DNA from 2 places in the Methylobacterium sp. C1 genome. Region 2 is predicted to be linked to the other one. Evidence: riboswitches for the same ligand, from Rfam matches in the RefSeq annotation. Region 2 holds a riboswitch; the other holds the start of a gene.

Region 1 (7,950 bases), 2.8 Mb from region 2:
CCCTCGGCGCGGCGGACGGCGCCGCCTCCATCACCGTCGGCATGCTCGCGGTCGCGGCCATGGGCCTGCAGAACGCCGTCGGACGCCTGTCCCTCGGCCATCTCGCGCCCACGACGGTCATGACCGTCAGCGTCAGCCAGGCCGTCATCGACGCGACGGACCTCGCCCTGGGCAGCGGCGAACAGCGCGAGCAGACCCGGAAGCGGTTCCTGCGCGTGCTCCCGGCGATCGCGGCCTTCGCCGCGGGCGCGCTCTGCGGAGCCTACGGGATCGCGCATCTCGCCTTCGGCAGCATCGTCCTGCCACTCGGCGTTCTCGTAGTCCTGATCGTCGCGTCCGCGGCGCCCGCCGACGCGGGCGCCGTCCCGTGAGGAGCCGCCCCGCGCGGCGGTCAGGCGGCGACCGGCGTCACGGCTCGGCCGAGGGCTCGGCGGCCGGCTTGCCGAGCACCCGGCGGGCCTCGGCGAGCAACACGGGGTGGCGGGCAGCCTGCGGACCGGCATCCGGCGTCTCGCGGCCGAGCCGCGCGATGCGCGCCCGGAACAGGCGCCGGCGCAGGCCGAACCGTCGGACGCTCATCAGCAGCGCCTGAAGCACGAGGCGGACGGCCTCCGTCCGCTCGCGCTCCTCCACGATCGCCGCCGCGAGAGCGGCCTCGCGGCTGAGCGCGGCCTGGAGCTCGTCCCGGACGGCGGCGCGGGCCGCCTCGTCCCTGCGCGCCGCGTCGAGCTGGATCCGGCATTCCTGCAACGCGCTGAGCAGCAGAAGCTCCTGCGCGGACGCATCCCTCATCAAGGCCTCCCGGGGCGCCCTCTCCCGTCCGAGACGGGGCGTTCCGCCCGATCACCGACGCGCCGGCCGCGGACCGGCCCGCGCGCGTCCTCGTGCGACGCCATAGCGAGCGCGGCCGCTGGCCGGAAGCCGCCGACCGGATTATTCGGCACGCGGACCGCGAACCACGGGGGGAATCGGGGACGTGCAGATTCGGATCGCTCTGGCCTTCGGGGCCATCACCCTGGGAGGCGGCGCGCTCGCGCCCGCCCCGGCCCAGGCCTATCAGCTCGACACGGTGAACCTGGTCGGTTGTGCGCAGGAGGGCGGCGTCTGCCGGATGCCCTACCCCACCAATGTCTATTACGGCGTGCCCGGCCGGACGAACGGCCGGCCCTTCCCGCAGGGCGGCGTCGTGCCTTGCAACACCCAGACCTTCGGCGATCCGGCACCGGGCCAGGCGAAGAGCTGCTGGTACGCCCCGCGCATCAACGCGGGCGGCGGTGGCGGCTACGGCGGCGGCGGAGGCTACGGCGGCGGGGGCTACGGCGGCGGGGGCTACGGCGGCGGGGGCTACGGCGGCGGGGGCTACGGCGGCGGGGGCTACGGCGGCGGCTACCGCAACGACGGGTACGATGACCGACGCGACGCCTACCGCGACCGCCGCGACTACGACCGCCCGCCGGTGCGCCGCCCCTACGACGACGATTACGGTCCGGGCCCGCGCCGCTACCGCGGCGATCCGGACGAGTATTGATCTCGGTCGAGCAGGGCAGACGCGGGAACGTATTTGCCCTGTTAACCGCCATCCGGCATCGTCCGACTCCGCGGAGCCCTATCCGCGGAGCCGCGGGACCGGACGGAGGAGCTGATGACGGAGAATCGCCGCGGCGCTTTCCGGAAGAACGCTTTCACCTTCGGCGCGGTGCTGCTCGACGGCGGCGAGGTGAGCTGCCTGGTCTGGGACGCCACGAACGTGGGTGCGCAGATCGAGGTCGAGGACGATCAGGCCGTGCCGGACCGCTTCCCACTGCGGGTCAGCGCCGGCGCCGAACCGCGCCCGGCCACCGTGGCGTGGCGACGCAGCCGGCGGATCGGCATCGCCTTCGACGGCTGAGCCCCTCTCAGGTCGCCTGCAGGGCCGGGCGCGGGCGGGGTCCGGACGCCACCAGCCGGAACCGGCGCGGCCGCACGAACAGCAGGTCGAGCGCCGTCCCGCGGACCAGCCGCTCCAGTGCCAAGGGCAGAACGACCGCCATCGTCATGACCGCGAGGCTCGCGAGGCCGATATCGCCGATCGCGCCGGTGCGCACGAGGACCTCCCGGGTCGCGGCCATGGGCAGCGAGAAGGCGAGGTAGATCACGATCGAGCGCTGGCCGCAGGTCCGGACAGCCTCCGCGACCGGGCCGCCGGCGCGGCCGATCAGGGAGGCCGCCACCACGATCGCGAGGGCACCGGCGGCGCCGAGGGCGAGGCTCACCAGCGGCAGGCTGGCGAGGGTCGGATGGTCCGGCAGGCCCGACGGGGTCAGCGCGAGCCAGCCCTCGAGGAATGCCCAGGCGGCGAGTCCGCACAGGGCGAGCGGGACGCGGCGGCGCGCCGCGTCGGCGAGCGCGAAGATCCGGCCGGCGAACAGGTAACCCGCGACGAAGAAGACGTAACGGGCGCAGAATTCCTCGATCAGGGTCGACTCGCTGCGGATGTCGGCGATCTGCAGCAGGGCGGCGCCGGCGAGGAGCACGCCGCCGGGCACGCGACGCAGGGCCTTGGTGACCACCGAGAACACCGCCAGCAGGTAGATGAACCAGAGGCTGGAATAGGGCTCGATCAGCGCGTGGGCGAGGTGCGCCGCGAAGGCCGCGGGCCCGGCATCCCCGACGATCTTGCCGCATCTGGCAACCGACTGGATCACCAGCCAGAGCAGGTAGAAATAGGCGAAGTGGACGACCCGGCGGTCGGAGAACAGCCGCCAGTCGCGGTCGATCACCCGTCCGACGAACAGGCCGGAGAGCAGGAAGAAGTCCGGGATCCGGAACGGCTTCGCGAAGGCGACGACCGGGTGGAGGAAGCCCTCGCCGCCCATGGCCTCGCCGGTGCCGACGACCGAATGCATCATGACGACCAGGAGGATGCAGATCCCCTTGGCGATATCGACCCAGGCGAGCCGATCTCCCGTATCACCGACCCCGGCCATCGACCCACCCCTCGCGATCGGGGTGATCCTGGACCGGTTCGGGTTGACGGCAAGGAACGGGGCGGCGGCCACCTGCGGATAGGACGAACGCGCGGTAAACGCCGGCCGGTCAGTTGCTGCGCCGCGCCGACCGCCGCGCGCGGGTCATGCGCGTCGCCGCGTGGAAATCGTCGGGCTTGCCGCGGACCCAGACGAGGAAGCGCGCGATCTCCGGATCGGCGCGCAGCGCCTCGACGTCCGCGAGGCGCTTGGCGATCTCCGCCTCGCTGTAGCGGGCGTGGATCGCCGAGTGGCAGATCTGGTGCAGCCGGACCGTTCCGCGATGGGTCCCGCCCTTGAGCTTCGGCGTGAGGTGATGGAGGCTGGAGCGGGCGCGGCGCGGGATCGGGCGCTCGCAGAGGGGACAGACCGGGTCCGGCGGGCCCGGAACGCCCGGCGCGTCCGGATCCTCGGCGCTCCAGCGCTGCGAGCGCCGTCCGACCACGCGAGCCTCCCTCTCCTACCCCTGCTGGTCCGCCGGCTGCGGGCAGGCCGGACCGACGCGCGACCCGAACAGCGCCTCGGCCTCGCGATCCCGGATCCCGAGGATGGAGACGTGGTCCCCCGGGACCACGTCGATTTGGGCCCGGGGGCCGGCCGCCTCGGCGAGGTTCCGCGCCAGCTTGGCCGGCACGACCGTGTCGTCGCGGCCCTGCACGATCAACACGGGCGCCGTCCCACCGCGGATGCGCAGGTCCGAGCGGTACGTGTCGCGCAGGAGCCAGATCGGGGCTAGCGGGACATGCAGCCGCACGGTGTGGGTCATCGAGTCGAAGGGCGCCTCCAGGTACAGCCCGATCGCCGGCACCCGCTCGGCGACGGCCACGGCCACGGCGGCCCCGAGGGAATGGCCGTGGAGCAGGATCGGCGCGCCGGGCGCCCGCGCCCGCGCGGCCTCGACGGCCGCCAGCCCGTCGCGGATCAGCCCGTCCTCGCTCGGACTCCCGGTCGAGCCGGGATAGCCGCGATAGGCCACGGAGAGCACACCCCAGCCGCCCGCCCGCCAGGGCCCCGCGGCGAATCGCGCCGCGTGCGGCTCGGGGCGCGACCCGTTGCCGTGGAAGCTGACGACGACGCCGCAGCCCGGCCGCGGCGGCCGCCACAGACCGTGCAGGCTCTCGCCGTCGGGGGTCGCGACCGTGATCGTCGCGAGGCCGGGCGGGATCGTCCACGGGTTCTGCGGACCGAAGGCGCCCGGGTAGAGGAACCGCCGCTGCCCGAGCGCGAGCGCGGCGCAGGCCAGGCCGCAGAGCAGGAGCGCGGCGAGCAGGAGGCCGGCGAGGAGGCGCATGCGGTCTGGGAGAGCGAGGGCGTTCGGACGAACGGTTTCCGGGATGTGTTTTCTAGGGCGACGGGTCAGCATTGACAAAGCCGTCCGCGAGCCCGAGTCTGGAACCGTTCCGAGGGGGGCCCTGCAGAGGGCTGAGATTGGGCACGCTGCCCTGACCCTTGAACCTGATCCGGCTCATACCGGCGGAGGGACGGGAACCTGCGGTCGCCTCTCGCGCGACCTCATCTCATCTCGGCCATCGCGTGGACCGGACCGCTCCAGCACGAGGAGAGGCCCACGATGAACGCACCCGTTCTCCCGAAGGACGTGAAAGGCAGCCCCGAGACCGTGACCACGGGTCCGGTGACCGGATCGCGCAAGGCCTACGCGAGCCCGGCCGGGCGGCCGGACATCCGCGTACCCTACCGCGAGATCGTCCTCTCCGATCCGAAGGAGGAACCGGTGCGGGTCTACGACCCGTCGGGCCCCTACACGGAGACCGATGCCCGCATCGACCTCAATGCCGGCCTCCCCGGCGTGCGCGAGCCCTGGATCGCGGCGCGCGGCTACGCGTCCGTCGCCCCGCGCGCGGTGAAGCCCGAGGATAACGGTTTCGCGGGCGACAAGCTCGTGGCCCCCTGCCCGGCCGAGCGGACCGTCCGCAAGGCGGCCCCGGGCCAGATGGTGACCCAGTACGAGTTCGCCCGCGCGGGGATCATCACCGAGGAGATGATCTACGTCGCCCATCGCGAGAACGTCTGCCGCGAGGCGATGCTCGCGGGCGCCGAGGCCGCGCTCGCCGACGGCCAGAGCTTCGGGGCCTCGGTCCCGCCCTTCATCACCCCGGAATTCGTGCGCGACGAGATCGCCCGCGGCCGGGCGATCATCCCGGCCAACATCAACCACACCGAGCTGGAGCCGATGGCGATCGGCCGGAACTTCCTGGTCAAGATCAACGCCAATATCGGCAACTCGGCCGTGACCTCCTCGGCGGCCGACGAGGTCGAGAAGCTCGTCTGGTCGATCCGCTGGGGCGCCGACACGGTCATGGACCTGTCCACCGGCCGCAACATCCACAATATCCGCTCGTGGATCATCCGCAACAGCCCGGTTCCGATCGGCACGGTGCCGATCTACCAGGCGCTGGAGAAGGTCGGCGGCGACCCGCTGAAGCTCGACTGGGAGGTCTTCAAGGACACGCTGATCGAGCAGGCCGAGCAGGGCATCGACTACTTCACCATCCATGCCGGCGTGCGGCTCGCCCACGTGCCGCTGACCGCCCGGCGCGTCACCGGCATCGTCTCGCGCGGCGGCTCGATCATGGCCCGCTGGTGCCTCGCCGGGCACCGGGAATCGTTCCTCTACGAGCGGTTCGACGAGATCTGCGACATCATGCGGGCCTACGACGTCTCGTTCTCGCTGGGCGACGGCCTGCGCCCGGGCTCGATCGCCGACGCCAACGACGCCGCCCAGTTCGGCGAGCTGGAGACGCTGGGCGAGCTGACCAAAGTCGCCTGGGACAAGGGCTGCCAGGTGATGATCGAGGGCCCCGGCCACGTGCCGATGCACAAGATCAAGGTCAACATGGAGAAGCAGCTGAAGGAGTGCGGCGAGGCGCCGTTCTACACCCTCGGCCCGCTGACCACCGACATCGCGCCCGGCTACGACCACATCACCTCGGGCATCGGCGCCGCGATGATCGGCTGGTTCGGCACCGCGATGCTCTGCTACGTCACGCCGAAGGAGCATCTCGGCCTGCCCGACCGGGACGACGTGAAGACCGGCGTCATCACCTACAAGATCGCCGCCCACGCCGCCGACCTCGCCAAGGGGCATCCCGCCGCGCAGCTCCGGGACGACGCGCTCAGCCGCGCCCGGTTCGACTTCCGCTGGGAGGACCAGTTCAACCTGGGCCTCGACCCGGATACGGCGCGGCGCTTCCACGACGAGACCCTGCCGAAGGATGCCCACAAGGTCGCGCATTTCTGCTCGATGTGCGGGCCGAAATTCTGCTCGATGAAGATCACGCAGGACCTGCGCGCCGAGGTGCTGGCGATGGAGGAGGCCGGCGAGGTCGTGGGCGCGGCGCCCGCGATGTCGAAGGCCGAGGCCGAAGCCGGCATGCGGGCGAAGTCGCAGGAGTTCCTGGCCGAGGGCGGCAAGCTCTACGTCGACGCCGCCGAGTGAGGTGACGGCACGCCCGGTCCACTCAGGACCCGGGCGTGCCGCCGTACGGGACCTCGATACCGAGCATGTCGCCCGGGCGGGCGCATCCAGCCTCAAGTGGCTCCCCTCGGGCGGCCAGTAGGCGGTCGACGCGGCCTCGCACAGCATCCGCGTATCCCGATCCTGGACGATGCACTGGACCGGGCGCTGCGACTGCCCGCGCAGCGCGACGACGATGAAGCGGTCGCGGGAGACCTTGATCGGCCCGCGTCCGTGGATCGCGACGAGCCGCGCCGCGATCGCGCAGCGGTGCGCGCGGATGAACTGCGCGGGCGTTCCCGGATCGCCCGGCGCGCCGAGCGCCGCCGTCCCCGCCAGGACGAGCATCGCCGGCATCCTGGACAGGGCGTGCTCCACGTAGCGCTGTTCGGATCGCGGCCCCGTCCCCGGAAGACGAGCGGGACAGCGGCCGAGTCGGCGTCAGTGAAAAAGCAGCACGGATTTGTGTCGCGGCGGTAACGCGATGTTCATCGCGTCTCCGATCGCGCGCCAGCATCCGGTGGACCGGCAGGCGCCATTAAGGAACGATTAGGCAGGACCGCGCCTCAATCCTTCGATCACAGGATCGCAGGAGACCGGCGATGGAGATCCGAACGCTGACATCCACGACGCCGGGGCCGCAGGGCCTCGACGCGCTCGGAGCGACGGCCGCCGCCGCCGTGACCCAGCAGGCGCCCGAGCCCAAGACCCCCGCCAAGCCGCTCGAGCCCGCGGTGAAGCTCGACATCGGCACGAACGGCGGCAAGGCGCGCTACATCCAGGACCCGGACACGAGCTCGATCGTGTTCCAGGTGGTCGATCCGTCGTCCGGCAACGTGATCGACCAGCTCCCGAGCGAGACCGCCCTGCGCAATCGTGCCTACGATTCCGCCCGCAGCGCGGAGGGTTCGCAGAGCAGCAGCCTCTCCCGCGTCGCCTGAGGGCCGTCGCTCAGGCGCGCAGCCGGCGGACCGAGTCTTCGACCGGCGGCGCGGCCAGGCCGAACTGCGCCAGCGACAGGATCTCCACCGGCGCGTCCCGCCGCGCGACGAGGACGCTGTTCTCGGCGACCGTCGTCCAGGCGCCGTGGTCCCGGTCGAGCGGCTCCGAGGCGACCACCACGCCGTCCTCCGAGGCGCGGTAATAGAGCGAGTTCGCCTTGTCGTTCGCGGCGAACCGGAACGCGTAGAGATCGCGGCCGTCCGCCAGCGCCGCCGTGAACCGGAACGGATGCGCTCCGGCGAGGTCCGTGAGCCGCGCGAGCGCGCGCGCCGTCGCGTCGACCGGATCGCGGCGCGACCCCGGGCCCATCAGGCCGCAGCCCAGCAATCCCAGGAAGATCGCCTCGGAATCGGTGGTGCCGGCGCGCGACGGGTAGAGCTCGTCGGGGATCAGCGCCTCGACCGGCCGCCGCAGGCGGCTCCAGTCGCCGATATAGCCGTTGTGCATGAACAGCCACGGGCCGCAAGC
Region 2 (7,950 bases):
GAGCGCGTGCTGCGCATGCGCTTCGGCATCGGCATGAACACCGACCACACCCTCGAGGAGGTCGGCCAGCAGTTCTCGGTGACCCGCGAGCGCATCCGCCAGATCGAGGCGAAGGCGCTGCGGAAGCTGAAGCACCCGTCGCGCAGCCGGAAGCTGAGGAGCTTCCTGGACAACTGAGCCTGCGCCGCGGATCGCGCGGCGCTTCCCCGTCGCCCGCGTTGCCCCGGTGCCGCGCGGCATCCAGTCTGGCGCCATGCTCGAACGCCGCCCGCCAACGCCCGGATCCCCGACGGCCTTCGCGGACGGCTCGGAGGCTGACGACGTGCCCTTCGGCGCGCTCCAGCCCTCCGTGGGCATCCGCGACTGGCTGCTCGGCGAGGGCGCGCGGATGCCCAACGCCGAGGAGATGCTGGCCGGGCTCGCCGAGCGCCTGATCGCGATCGGCGTGCCGGTGGACCGGGCCTCCACGGCCATCGACACCCTGCACTCGGAATATGCCGGCGTCGGCCGCATCTGGACCCGGGACGGCGGCACCACCGTGCGGCTGTTCCCGCACGGCGCCCGCTCGACGGACGCCTATCTCAACAGCCCGTTCCACACGGTCCACGAGACCGGCGAGTGGCTGATCCTCGACCTGCCGAAGACCCCGGACGACGCCTACGCGATCGTTCCGGACCTGAAAGCCGGCGGCTACACCCACTACGTGGTGGCGCCCCTGTTCTTCACGAACGGCACGCAGAACGGAATCACCTTCGCCACCCGCGCACCCGAAGGGTTCCGGGACGACGACATCGCGATCCTGCGCTTCGTCATGCCGGCGCTGGCGGCCGTGATGGAGATGCGCGTCCTCAACAAGCAGCTCGACCACGTGCTCCGGCTCTACGTCGGCGACGAGCCGCACCGGGCGATCCTGGCCGGGGACATCCGCCGCGGGCAGGTGACCCGGATCCGCTCGGCGATCCTGTTCGCAGACATGCGCGACTACACCCGCACCACCGCCGACATGACGCCCGAGGAGGCCGTGGGCCTGCTCAACGTGTTCTTCGACTGCCTCGTGCCGCCGATCGAGCGGGAGGGCGGCGAGGTCCTGAAGTATCTCGGCGACGGCCTGCTGGCGATCTTCCGGGAGTCCGGCGACGACCTCGGCGGCGCGGCCAAGGGCGCGCTCACCGCGGCGCAGCACGCCCTGGCGGCCCTCGACGAGGCGAACGCCCTGCACCAGTTCCCGGTGCCGGTGGCCGCGGGCATCGCGCTCCACCACGGCGAGGCCGCCTACGGCAATGTCGGGTCCGGCTCCCGCCTCGACTTCACGGTGATCGGGCGCGACGTGAATCTCGCGAGCCGCATCGCGCAGCTGAACCGCGCCCTCGGCGAGCCGCTGCTGATGTCGAAGCCGTTCGTGGACTTCCTCTGGGGCGACCCGATCCCGCTGGGCGAGCACCGGCTCAACGGCTTCGACGAGCCGATGGCGGTGTTCCGGCCGAAGTTCCTGCGCCCGCGCAGATCCAGCTGACCAGGTCTCCGATCGCGGTCCGGCCCGGTCCCGACGTCGCGCGGCGGCCGCCAACATCCGCTCGCGAGCCCGCAGCGTGCCTGTGCGCCGGCCGCCTCACCACGTCGGCACGAACGGCATCGCGTAGGGGGTGTGCCGGCATCCCCAGACCGGGTCGATCATCTTCGCCATCACGTCCCGTGCCAGGGCGCCGGCGCGTATGGCGACCTCCCTCGGGACGTGGGTCCGTTCGAGGATCTTCAGGCAGGCGTGTCCGCAGGCGCTGTACTGGCCGAGATGGTACGCGTTGAGGGCGAATTCATCGAGCAAGCCGTACTCGTAGACCCACGGATTCAGGGAGATCCCCTCGCTCGGAAGCGCGAGCGCAAGGCCCGCCTCCGCGTATCGATACCCGTCCGCGAACCGCTTCCTGAGCCTGCAGAACCGACTAGCCCCGTGGCGCGCTTCCGCCCGCGCCGGACGGACGGAGGTCGCGCGCTCGTAGAGCTGCAGCACCCTGTCCTCCGGCTCATCGAGGCGCTCCGCGTTCACCGCGGCCATCAGCAGGTTGAAATAGATCTCCTCGTCCCATCCGCCGAGATCGGCGCGCTTCAGGAAGCATGCGAGGGCCTTCCGGTACTCGCCGGCGGCATCGTAGGTGGTCCCGAGGTACATCGTGTAGCGGGCGATCATGAAGGGGTCTGTCTCGACCGCCAGCGCCTTCTCGAGGACGGCGATATCCCGCGCGTCCGCAGTCGTGTCGCGGTGCCGGGCGCCGTCGTCGCCCCGGCGCATCGCGAGGGGGAGGATCGGAGTCTCCGACACGCCGGGGCAGCTGAGGAATTCGTGCAGGACGCCCCGGTAGCGCCAGTTCTCCCGGTTGCTGACGAGCTGGTTGCGCCAGTATCGCGTGTGCTCGTCGATGATCTCGAACCGATAGCCGGGCGCGCGCAGCTTCGGCATCGTGAAGTCCGCGGGGATGATCAGCTCATCGTCAGCGTCGATGATCAGGGTGTACTGCGCATGACGCCGCGCGAGTTTCAGGGCCTCGTTTCGATTGTAGGCGAAATCGACCCACGGTCGCTCGACCAGCGCCCCCGGAATGTCCGCGAGCGCCGCGCGGACGATATCCTGGGTTCCGTCCGTCGACCCGGTATCGACGATGACCCAGTGATCGATGAGCGGTCGAACAGAATCGAGGCACCGACGGATAACGTGGGCCTCGTCCTTCACGATCATGGACAAACAGATCGTCGATCCGCGATTTTTCATCCTGAATCTGCCCCACCGCGCGCTCAGAACTCGCATCCGCGGCCGTCGATGCATCTAGCACCGCCGACATGCATTGACAAATCGATCGAGATTGTAGGTAAAGCTTCGATTAAACGGGTCAATCTTCGAAATAAGTGCGTGCCGGATACGGAATTATAGCGAACTACGGCTCATATATACATGATTCGAGATGACTCGATTTGGTGGAAGCGTGAGACCGGTGCCGGAAACTCCAACGGCTCAGGACGGAGTGCGCGGTCGACCGGCTCCCCTGATCGATCTCGGAAGGCAAGCCGGGCGGCCTTCCAGCCGTCCTGCCGCGGCCCGGAGATCTGCACGCATCGCGCGCGTTTCAGCCCCTGAGCGTCATCGTGCTGCCGGAGACGCCGAAATCGCGCAGGCGCCTCAGGAACGACATGCCCAACAGGCTGGTCGACAGGAGCCCGCGCGGGATCACGACCGCGTCGACGTCCCGCACCGTTATCGATCCGATCTGCACGATCGCGATCCGGATCGGCGCGACGCGGACCGTCCCGTTGGCGGTATTCCAGACGCGCGTGAAATCGGACGGTCCGACCTGGATCCCGATCCGCGCGGCGTCCTCCTCCGAGAACGCGCAGGCGCTCGCCCCCGTATCCACCATCATCGGTAGCGAACGGCCGTCCACGAGGGCGTTGACGAAGAAGTGGCCGTTGCGGCCGGCCTGGAGGGCTACGCCGGCGACGGCAGCGCCCGCGAGATCCGGTTCCGGCGCCGGCGCCGGCGCGATGGCGAGTGCTACCGGCACCGACCGCGCGCCGTCACGCAGCTTCAGAAGTGCCGTGACACCGAGGAAGCCGAGCATGCAGATCAAGAGGATTGTACGCACGCGAATTCGCCCGTGACGTGGAGTGGCGGCGATCCGCGGAGTTCCCGGATCCCGGCGATGAGATGCCAGACCCGTGAAGGGATGGTGCGCGATCGCGAGCGCGGCCGCGACCGGCGGACGGATTCCGCTCCGCTTGGTGTCCAGTCCGTCACCGCGATCGGCCGATTGTCGCGGGAGAGCCGTCCTGGACGCGGCGCGGGGTTGACCGGCACCGGCCGGGAGGCCACATCTGCATCTGTTCCAGGGAGATCCCCGGCAAGGGGCTGAGAAACCGCTGGCACGTCCGTCAGGACCTGCGGCGCGGAAATCCTTCGAACCTGATCCGGCTCATACCGGCGTAGGGATTGGACCGCGGCCGCCCGAAAGGCAGGCCACAGCTTCTCACAGAAGCAGACGGCCCGGTCCCCGCGACGGCAATTCGCGGAGATGCCCGTGCCCCTCGACCGCCCCGCCTCACCGATCGGCCGCCGCCGCAGCCCCGACGGCTGTGTCGCGCCCGAAACCCTTCCGGCGCGGACCGACGTCGCCGTGGTCGGCGCCGGGCTGATCGGGCTGTCGATCGCGTGGCGCCTCGCCCAGGCCGGCAGCGCCGTGACAGTGCTGGAGCGGGACACGATCGGGGCGGGCGCGAGCCTCGCGGCCACCGGCATGCTGGCCCCGGCGGCCGAGCACGAGCCGGGCTCCGACCCGCTGCTCCCGCTCGCCCTGGACTCGCTCCGGCTCTGGCCCGAGTTCCGCGACGCCCTGGAGGCGGAGTCCGGCCGCGCGATCGACTACCGGGCCGACGGCACCCTGGTGCTGGCGGTCGGCCGCGACGAGGTCGAACGGCTGCGCTTCCGCTACGACCTGCAGCGCCGCTCGGGGCTCGAGGCGACCTGGATGCCGGGCAGCGAGGTGCGGCGCCTCGAGCCGGGCCTGCGCCCCTCCGTCACTGCCGGCATCCACTGCCCGCTCGACCATCAGGTCGACCCCCGTCTGGTGATGGACGCCCTCACCGAAGCCTGCCGCCGGGCCGGCGTGATCCTGGTGGAGCGGACCCCCGTCACCGCCCTGGACTGGTCGGGCGGCCGCGTGACCGGGATCCGCGCCGGCGACCGCGTCGTCGCGGCGGAGACCGTCATCCTCGCCTCCGGCGCCTGGAGCGGGGAGGGCGGCCTGCTGCCCGACGCGCTCGCCCTGCCGGTCCGCCCGCTGAAGGGCCAGTCCCTGGCCCTGCGCACGACCGCCCGCACCGGTACCCTGGCGCGGATGGTCTGGACCGAGCAGGTCCACATGGCGCCGAAGAGCGACGGCCAACTCATCGTGGGCGCGACGGTCGAGGATTGCGGCTTCCGGCCCGGCGTCACCGCGGGCGGCCTCTACGCCCTGCTCGAGGGTGCCCGCCGGGTGCTGCCCGGCATCGAGGAGATGGAGGTGGAGGCGGTGTGGAGCGGCTACCGTCCGACCTCCGACGACGACGCGCCGATCCTGGACGCGATCGCCCCGGGCCTCGTCGCCGCCACCGGGCATCACCGCAACGGCTACCTGCTCGCCCCGGTCACCGCCGACGCGGTCGCCGCGCTGGTGCTGCGCGGCGCGCTGCCGGCGGTGGCGCGTCCCTTCACCCGCGCGCGCTTCGGCCAGCCGGAAGCGCTGAGGGCCTCGGCATGAAACTCCTCGTCAACGGCGAGCCGCGCGAGTGCGCGGTCGAGACGGTGGACGCCCTGTTCCGCCTCGAGGCGGAGGAGAGCGGCATCGAGAGCCCGCAGGGCGTCGCCATCGCGCTGAACGGCCGGGTTCTGCGCCGCCGGGACTGGGTCGAGACCCCGGTCTCGGAGGGTGACCGCGTCGAGATCGTCCGCGCCATGCAGGGAGGTTGAGCATGGACCAGAGTCACACGCCACCGCGCCCCGAGGGCGGGGACGACAGCCTGACCATCGCCGGGGTGACGCTGTCGTCCCGGCTGTTCATCGGCACCGCCGGCTACCCGACGCAGGCGATCATGCGCGACGCCGTCGCGGCGAGCGGCGCCGACGTGGTCACGGCCTCGATCCGACGGGTCTCGCTCCAGGGCCACGGCTCGGACACGGTCAAGATCCTGAAGGGCAAGCGCTTCCTGCCGAACACGGCCGGCTGCGAGACCGCCCGGGACGCGATCATGACCGCCGAACTCGCCCGCGAGGCGCTCGACACCAACTGGATCAAGGTCGAGGTGATCGGCGACCGCGAGACGCTCTACCCGGACGTGATGGAGCTGATCGAGGCCTGCCGCCATCTCGTGGACGACGGCTTCGTGGTGCTGCCCTACTGCAACGACGACCCGATCGTGTGCCAGCGCCTGGAGGATCTCGGCTGCGCCGCCGTGATGCCCATGGGCTCGCTGATCGGCTCCGGGATGGGTGTCGCCAACCCGGCCAACCTCGAGCTGATCTGCCGCCGGGCGACGGTGCCGGTGGTGGTCGATGCCGGCATCGGCACCGCCTCGGACGCGGTGATCGCCATGGAGCTCGGCGCCTCCGCCTGCCTGATCAACACCGCCGTCGCCAAAGCCGACGATCCGGTGCGGATGGCCCGCGCCATGGGCCGGGCCGTGGAGGCCGGGCGCGACGCGCACCGCGCCGGGCGGATCCCCCGCCGCGGCCGGGCGGAGCCGTCGAGCCCGCAGCTCGGCCTCGTCGGCTCGTGAGGGGGCTGCCGTCGCCGCTGCTCACGGTGACGGATCGGCACGGGCATCCGCGGCCCCTCGCCGAGACCGTGCAGGCGGTCCTCGACGGCGGCGGGCGCTGGATCTGGTTCCGCGACAAGGACATGGAGCCGGAGGCGCGTCGGCGCCTCGGCGCGGGCGTCGCCGCGCGCGTGCGGGCCCTGGGGGGCTTCCTGACGGTCGGCGGCGACGTCGCGCTGGCGCGGGCGCTGAGGGCCGACGGCGCGCATCTCGGCGGCGGCGCGGGGCCGGAGGCGATCGCCGCGGCGCGGTCGGCGCTCGGTCCGAGCGCGCTGATCGGCGTCTCGGTCCACGCGCCGCGCGAGGCCGCGGCCGCCGCGCAGGCCGGCGCCGATTACGTCACCCTCAGCCCGATCTACGCGACCGCGAGCAAACCCGGCTACGGGCCGGCGCTGGGTCTCGAGGGACTCACGGATAGCGTCGGCGCCGGCCTGCCCGTGGTGGCGCTCGGCGGTCTCGGTCCCGGGGCGGTCGGGCCCTGTCGCGCGGCAGGGGCGGCGGGTTTCGCTATCATGGGCGGCCTGATGCGAGCCGCGGATCCCATCGAAGCGACACGGGCGCTCCTGAAGGTCTGGGGCGCCGCGGAGACGTCGGCGGCTCGGACCGCCACGTAGATCTCCGCCACACCGTGAAAGTCAGCCGCCGGCTCTGCGAGCACAGCGAAGCCATCCGGGGACGCGCGACGTCCGGCGATGCCGCGCGGCCCTCGATCGCCCGCGCCGCGCTAGAACGGCCGATGCTGGGGCAGCACTAGGAGCTGGTAGGCCCGTAGGGCGGCCGCGGGATCGCCCGGTGCGCTGCGCGGAGCGCCGCCGACCAGCGCTCGCGCAGATCGTGGAAATAGCCCTCGCCGGCCTCGATCCGGTGATTCACCTCGAGCGTCAGCGCGTTCCGGCGGGCGACCGCGATGTCGATCGGCAGGCCAACACCGAGGTTCGACCGCATGGTCGAGTCCATCGAGACGAGGCTCACCTTGAGGGCGTCGTAGAGGTCGGTCGTGTACTTCACCGCCCGGTCGAGGATCGGCTTGCCGTACTTGTGCTCACCGATCTGGAGGAACGGCGCGTCAGTGCTGCACTCGATGAAGTTGCCCGCCGAGTAGATCAGGTACAGCCGCATCTCGCCGTCCCCGATCTGGCCGCCGAACAGCAGCGAGATCGAGAAGCGGATGTTGGCCGCCTCGAACCCGTCCTTCTCGATGGCGCGCACCCGCCGGATGGCGCGGCCGATCAGCTGTGCCGCCTGGAACATGGTCGGCGCCTCGACGAGTTTCTGCAGCGGCTCGCCCTCCTCCTCGCCGGGGACACCCTCCTGGAGCAAGCTGAGGACCGACTGGGTGATCGAGAGGTTGCCCGCGGAGGCGAGCATCATCACCCGCTCGCCGGGAACGTTGAAATGGTGGAGCTTGCGGTAGGTCGAGATATCGTCGAGCCCCGCATTGGTGCGGGTATCGGCGACCATGACCAACCCTTCCTCCACCAGGACACCGACGCAGTAGGTCATCGTCTTCGGGCTCTCGTGCGGTCGGCGGACCGGTGTCGGAACGATCAGGATTGAGCGGCGGCCCTGCCTTGCTCGACCCGCAGCTTCACGTCCAGTGTCTCGGTGCCACCG

What was found. Region 2 has a riboswitch for thiamine pyrophosphate ahead of thiO (glycine oxidase ThiO). Riboswitches for the same ligand answer to the same signal wherever they lie in the genome.
Region 1: it holds a riboswitch for thiamine pyrophosphate, as region 2 does, so the genes downstream of both, thiC (phosphomethylpyrimidine synthase ThiC) here and thiO (glycine oxidase ThiO) in region 2, are expected to answer to the same signal.

What each region holds. Positions count from the first base shown of each region.
Region 1 covers NZ_CP017640.1:3,619,728-3,627,677, forward strand. The annotation lists gene BKE41_RS16830 (DUF1275 family protein) at 1-371, shown strand, start outside; gene BKE41_RS16835 (hypothetical protein) at 409-792, opposite strand; gene BKE41_RS16840 (hypothetical protein) at 977-1,528, shown strand; gene BKE41_RS16845 (pilus assembly protein PilZ) at 1,643-1,888, shown strand; gene BKE41_RS16850 (acyltransferase family protein) at 1,896-2,966, opposite strand; gene BKE41_RS16855 (restriction endonuclease) at 3,076-3,450, opposite strand; gene BKE41_RS16860 (alpha/beta hydrolase) at 3,466-4,296, opposite strand; TPP riboswitch at 4,399-4,504, shown strand; gene thiC (phosphomethylpyrimidine synthase ThiC) at 4,576-6,462, shown strand; gene BKE41_RS16875 (flagellar protein FlaG) at 7,083-7,421, shown strand; gene BKE41_RS16880 (class II glutamine amidotransferase) at 7,432-7,950, opposite strand, start outside.
Region 2 covers NZ_CP017640.1:824,249-832,198, forward strand. The annotation lists gene rpoD (RNA polymerase sigma factor RpoD) at 1-177, shown strand, start outside; gene BKE41_RS03790 (adenylate/guanylate cyclase domain-containing protein) at 254-1,513, shown strand; gene BKE41_RS03795 (glycosyltransferase) at 1,610-2,731, opposite strand; gene BKE41_RS03800 (TIGR02281 family clan AA aspartic protease) at 3,117-3,632, opposite strand; TPP riboswitch at 3,866-3,994, shown strand; gene thiO (glycine oxidase ThiO) at 4,059-5,282, shown strand; gene thiS (sulfur carrier protein ThiS) at 5,279-5,491, shown strand; gene BKE41_RS03815 (thiazole synthase) at 5,494-6,297, shown strand; gene BKE41_RS03820 (thiamine phosphate synthase) at 6,294-6,950, shown strand; gene BKE41_RS03825 (peptidase) at 7,087-7,839, opposite strand; gene BKE41_RS03830 (transglutaminase family protein) at 7,884-7,950, opposite strand, start outside.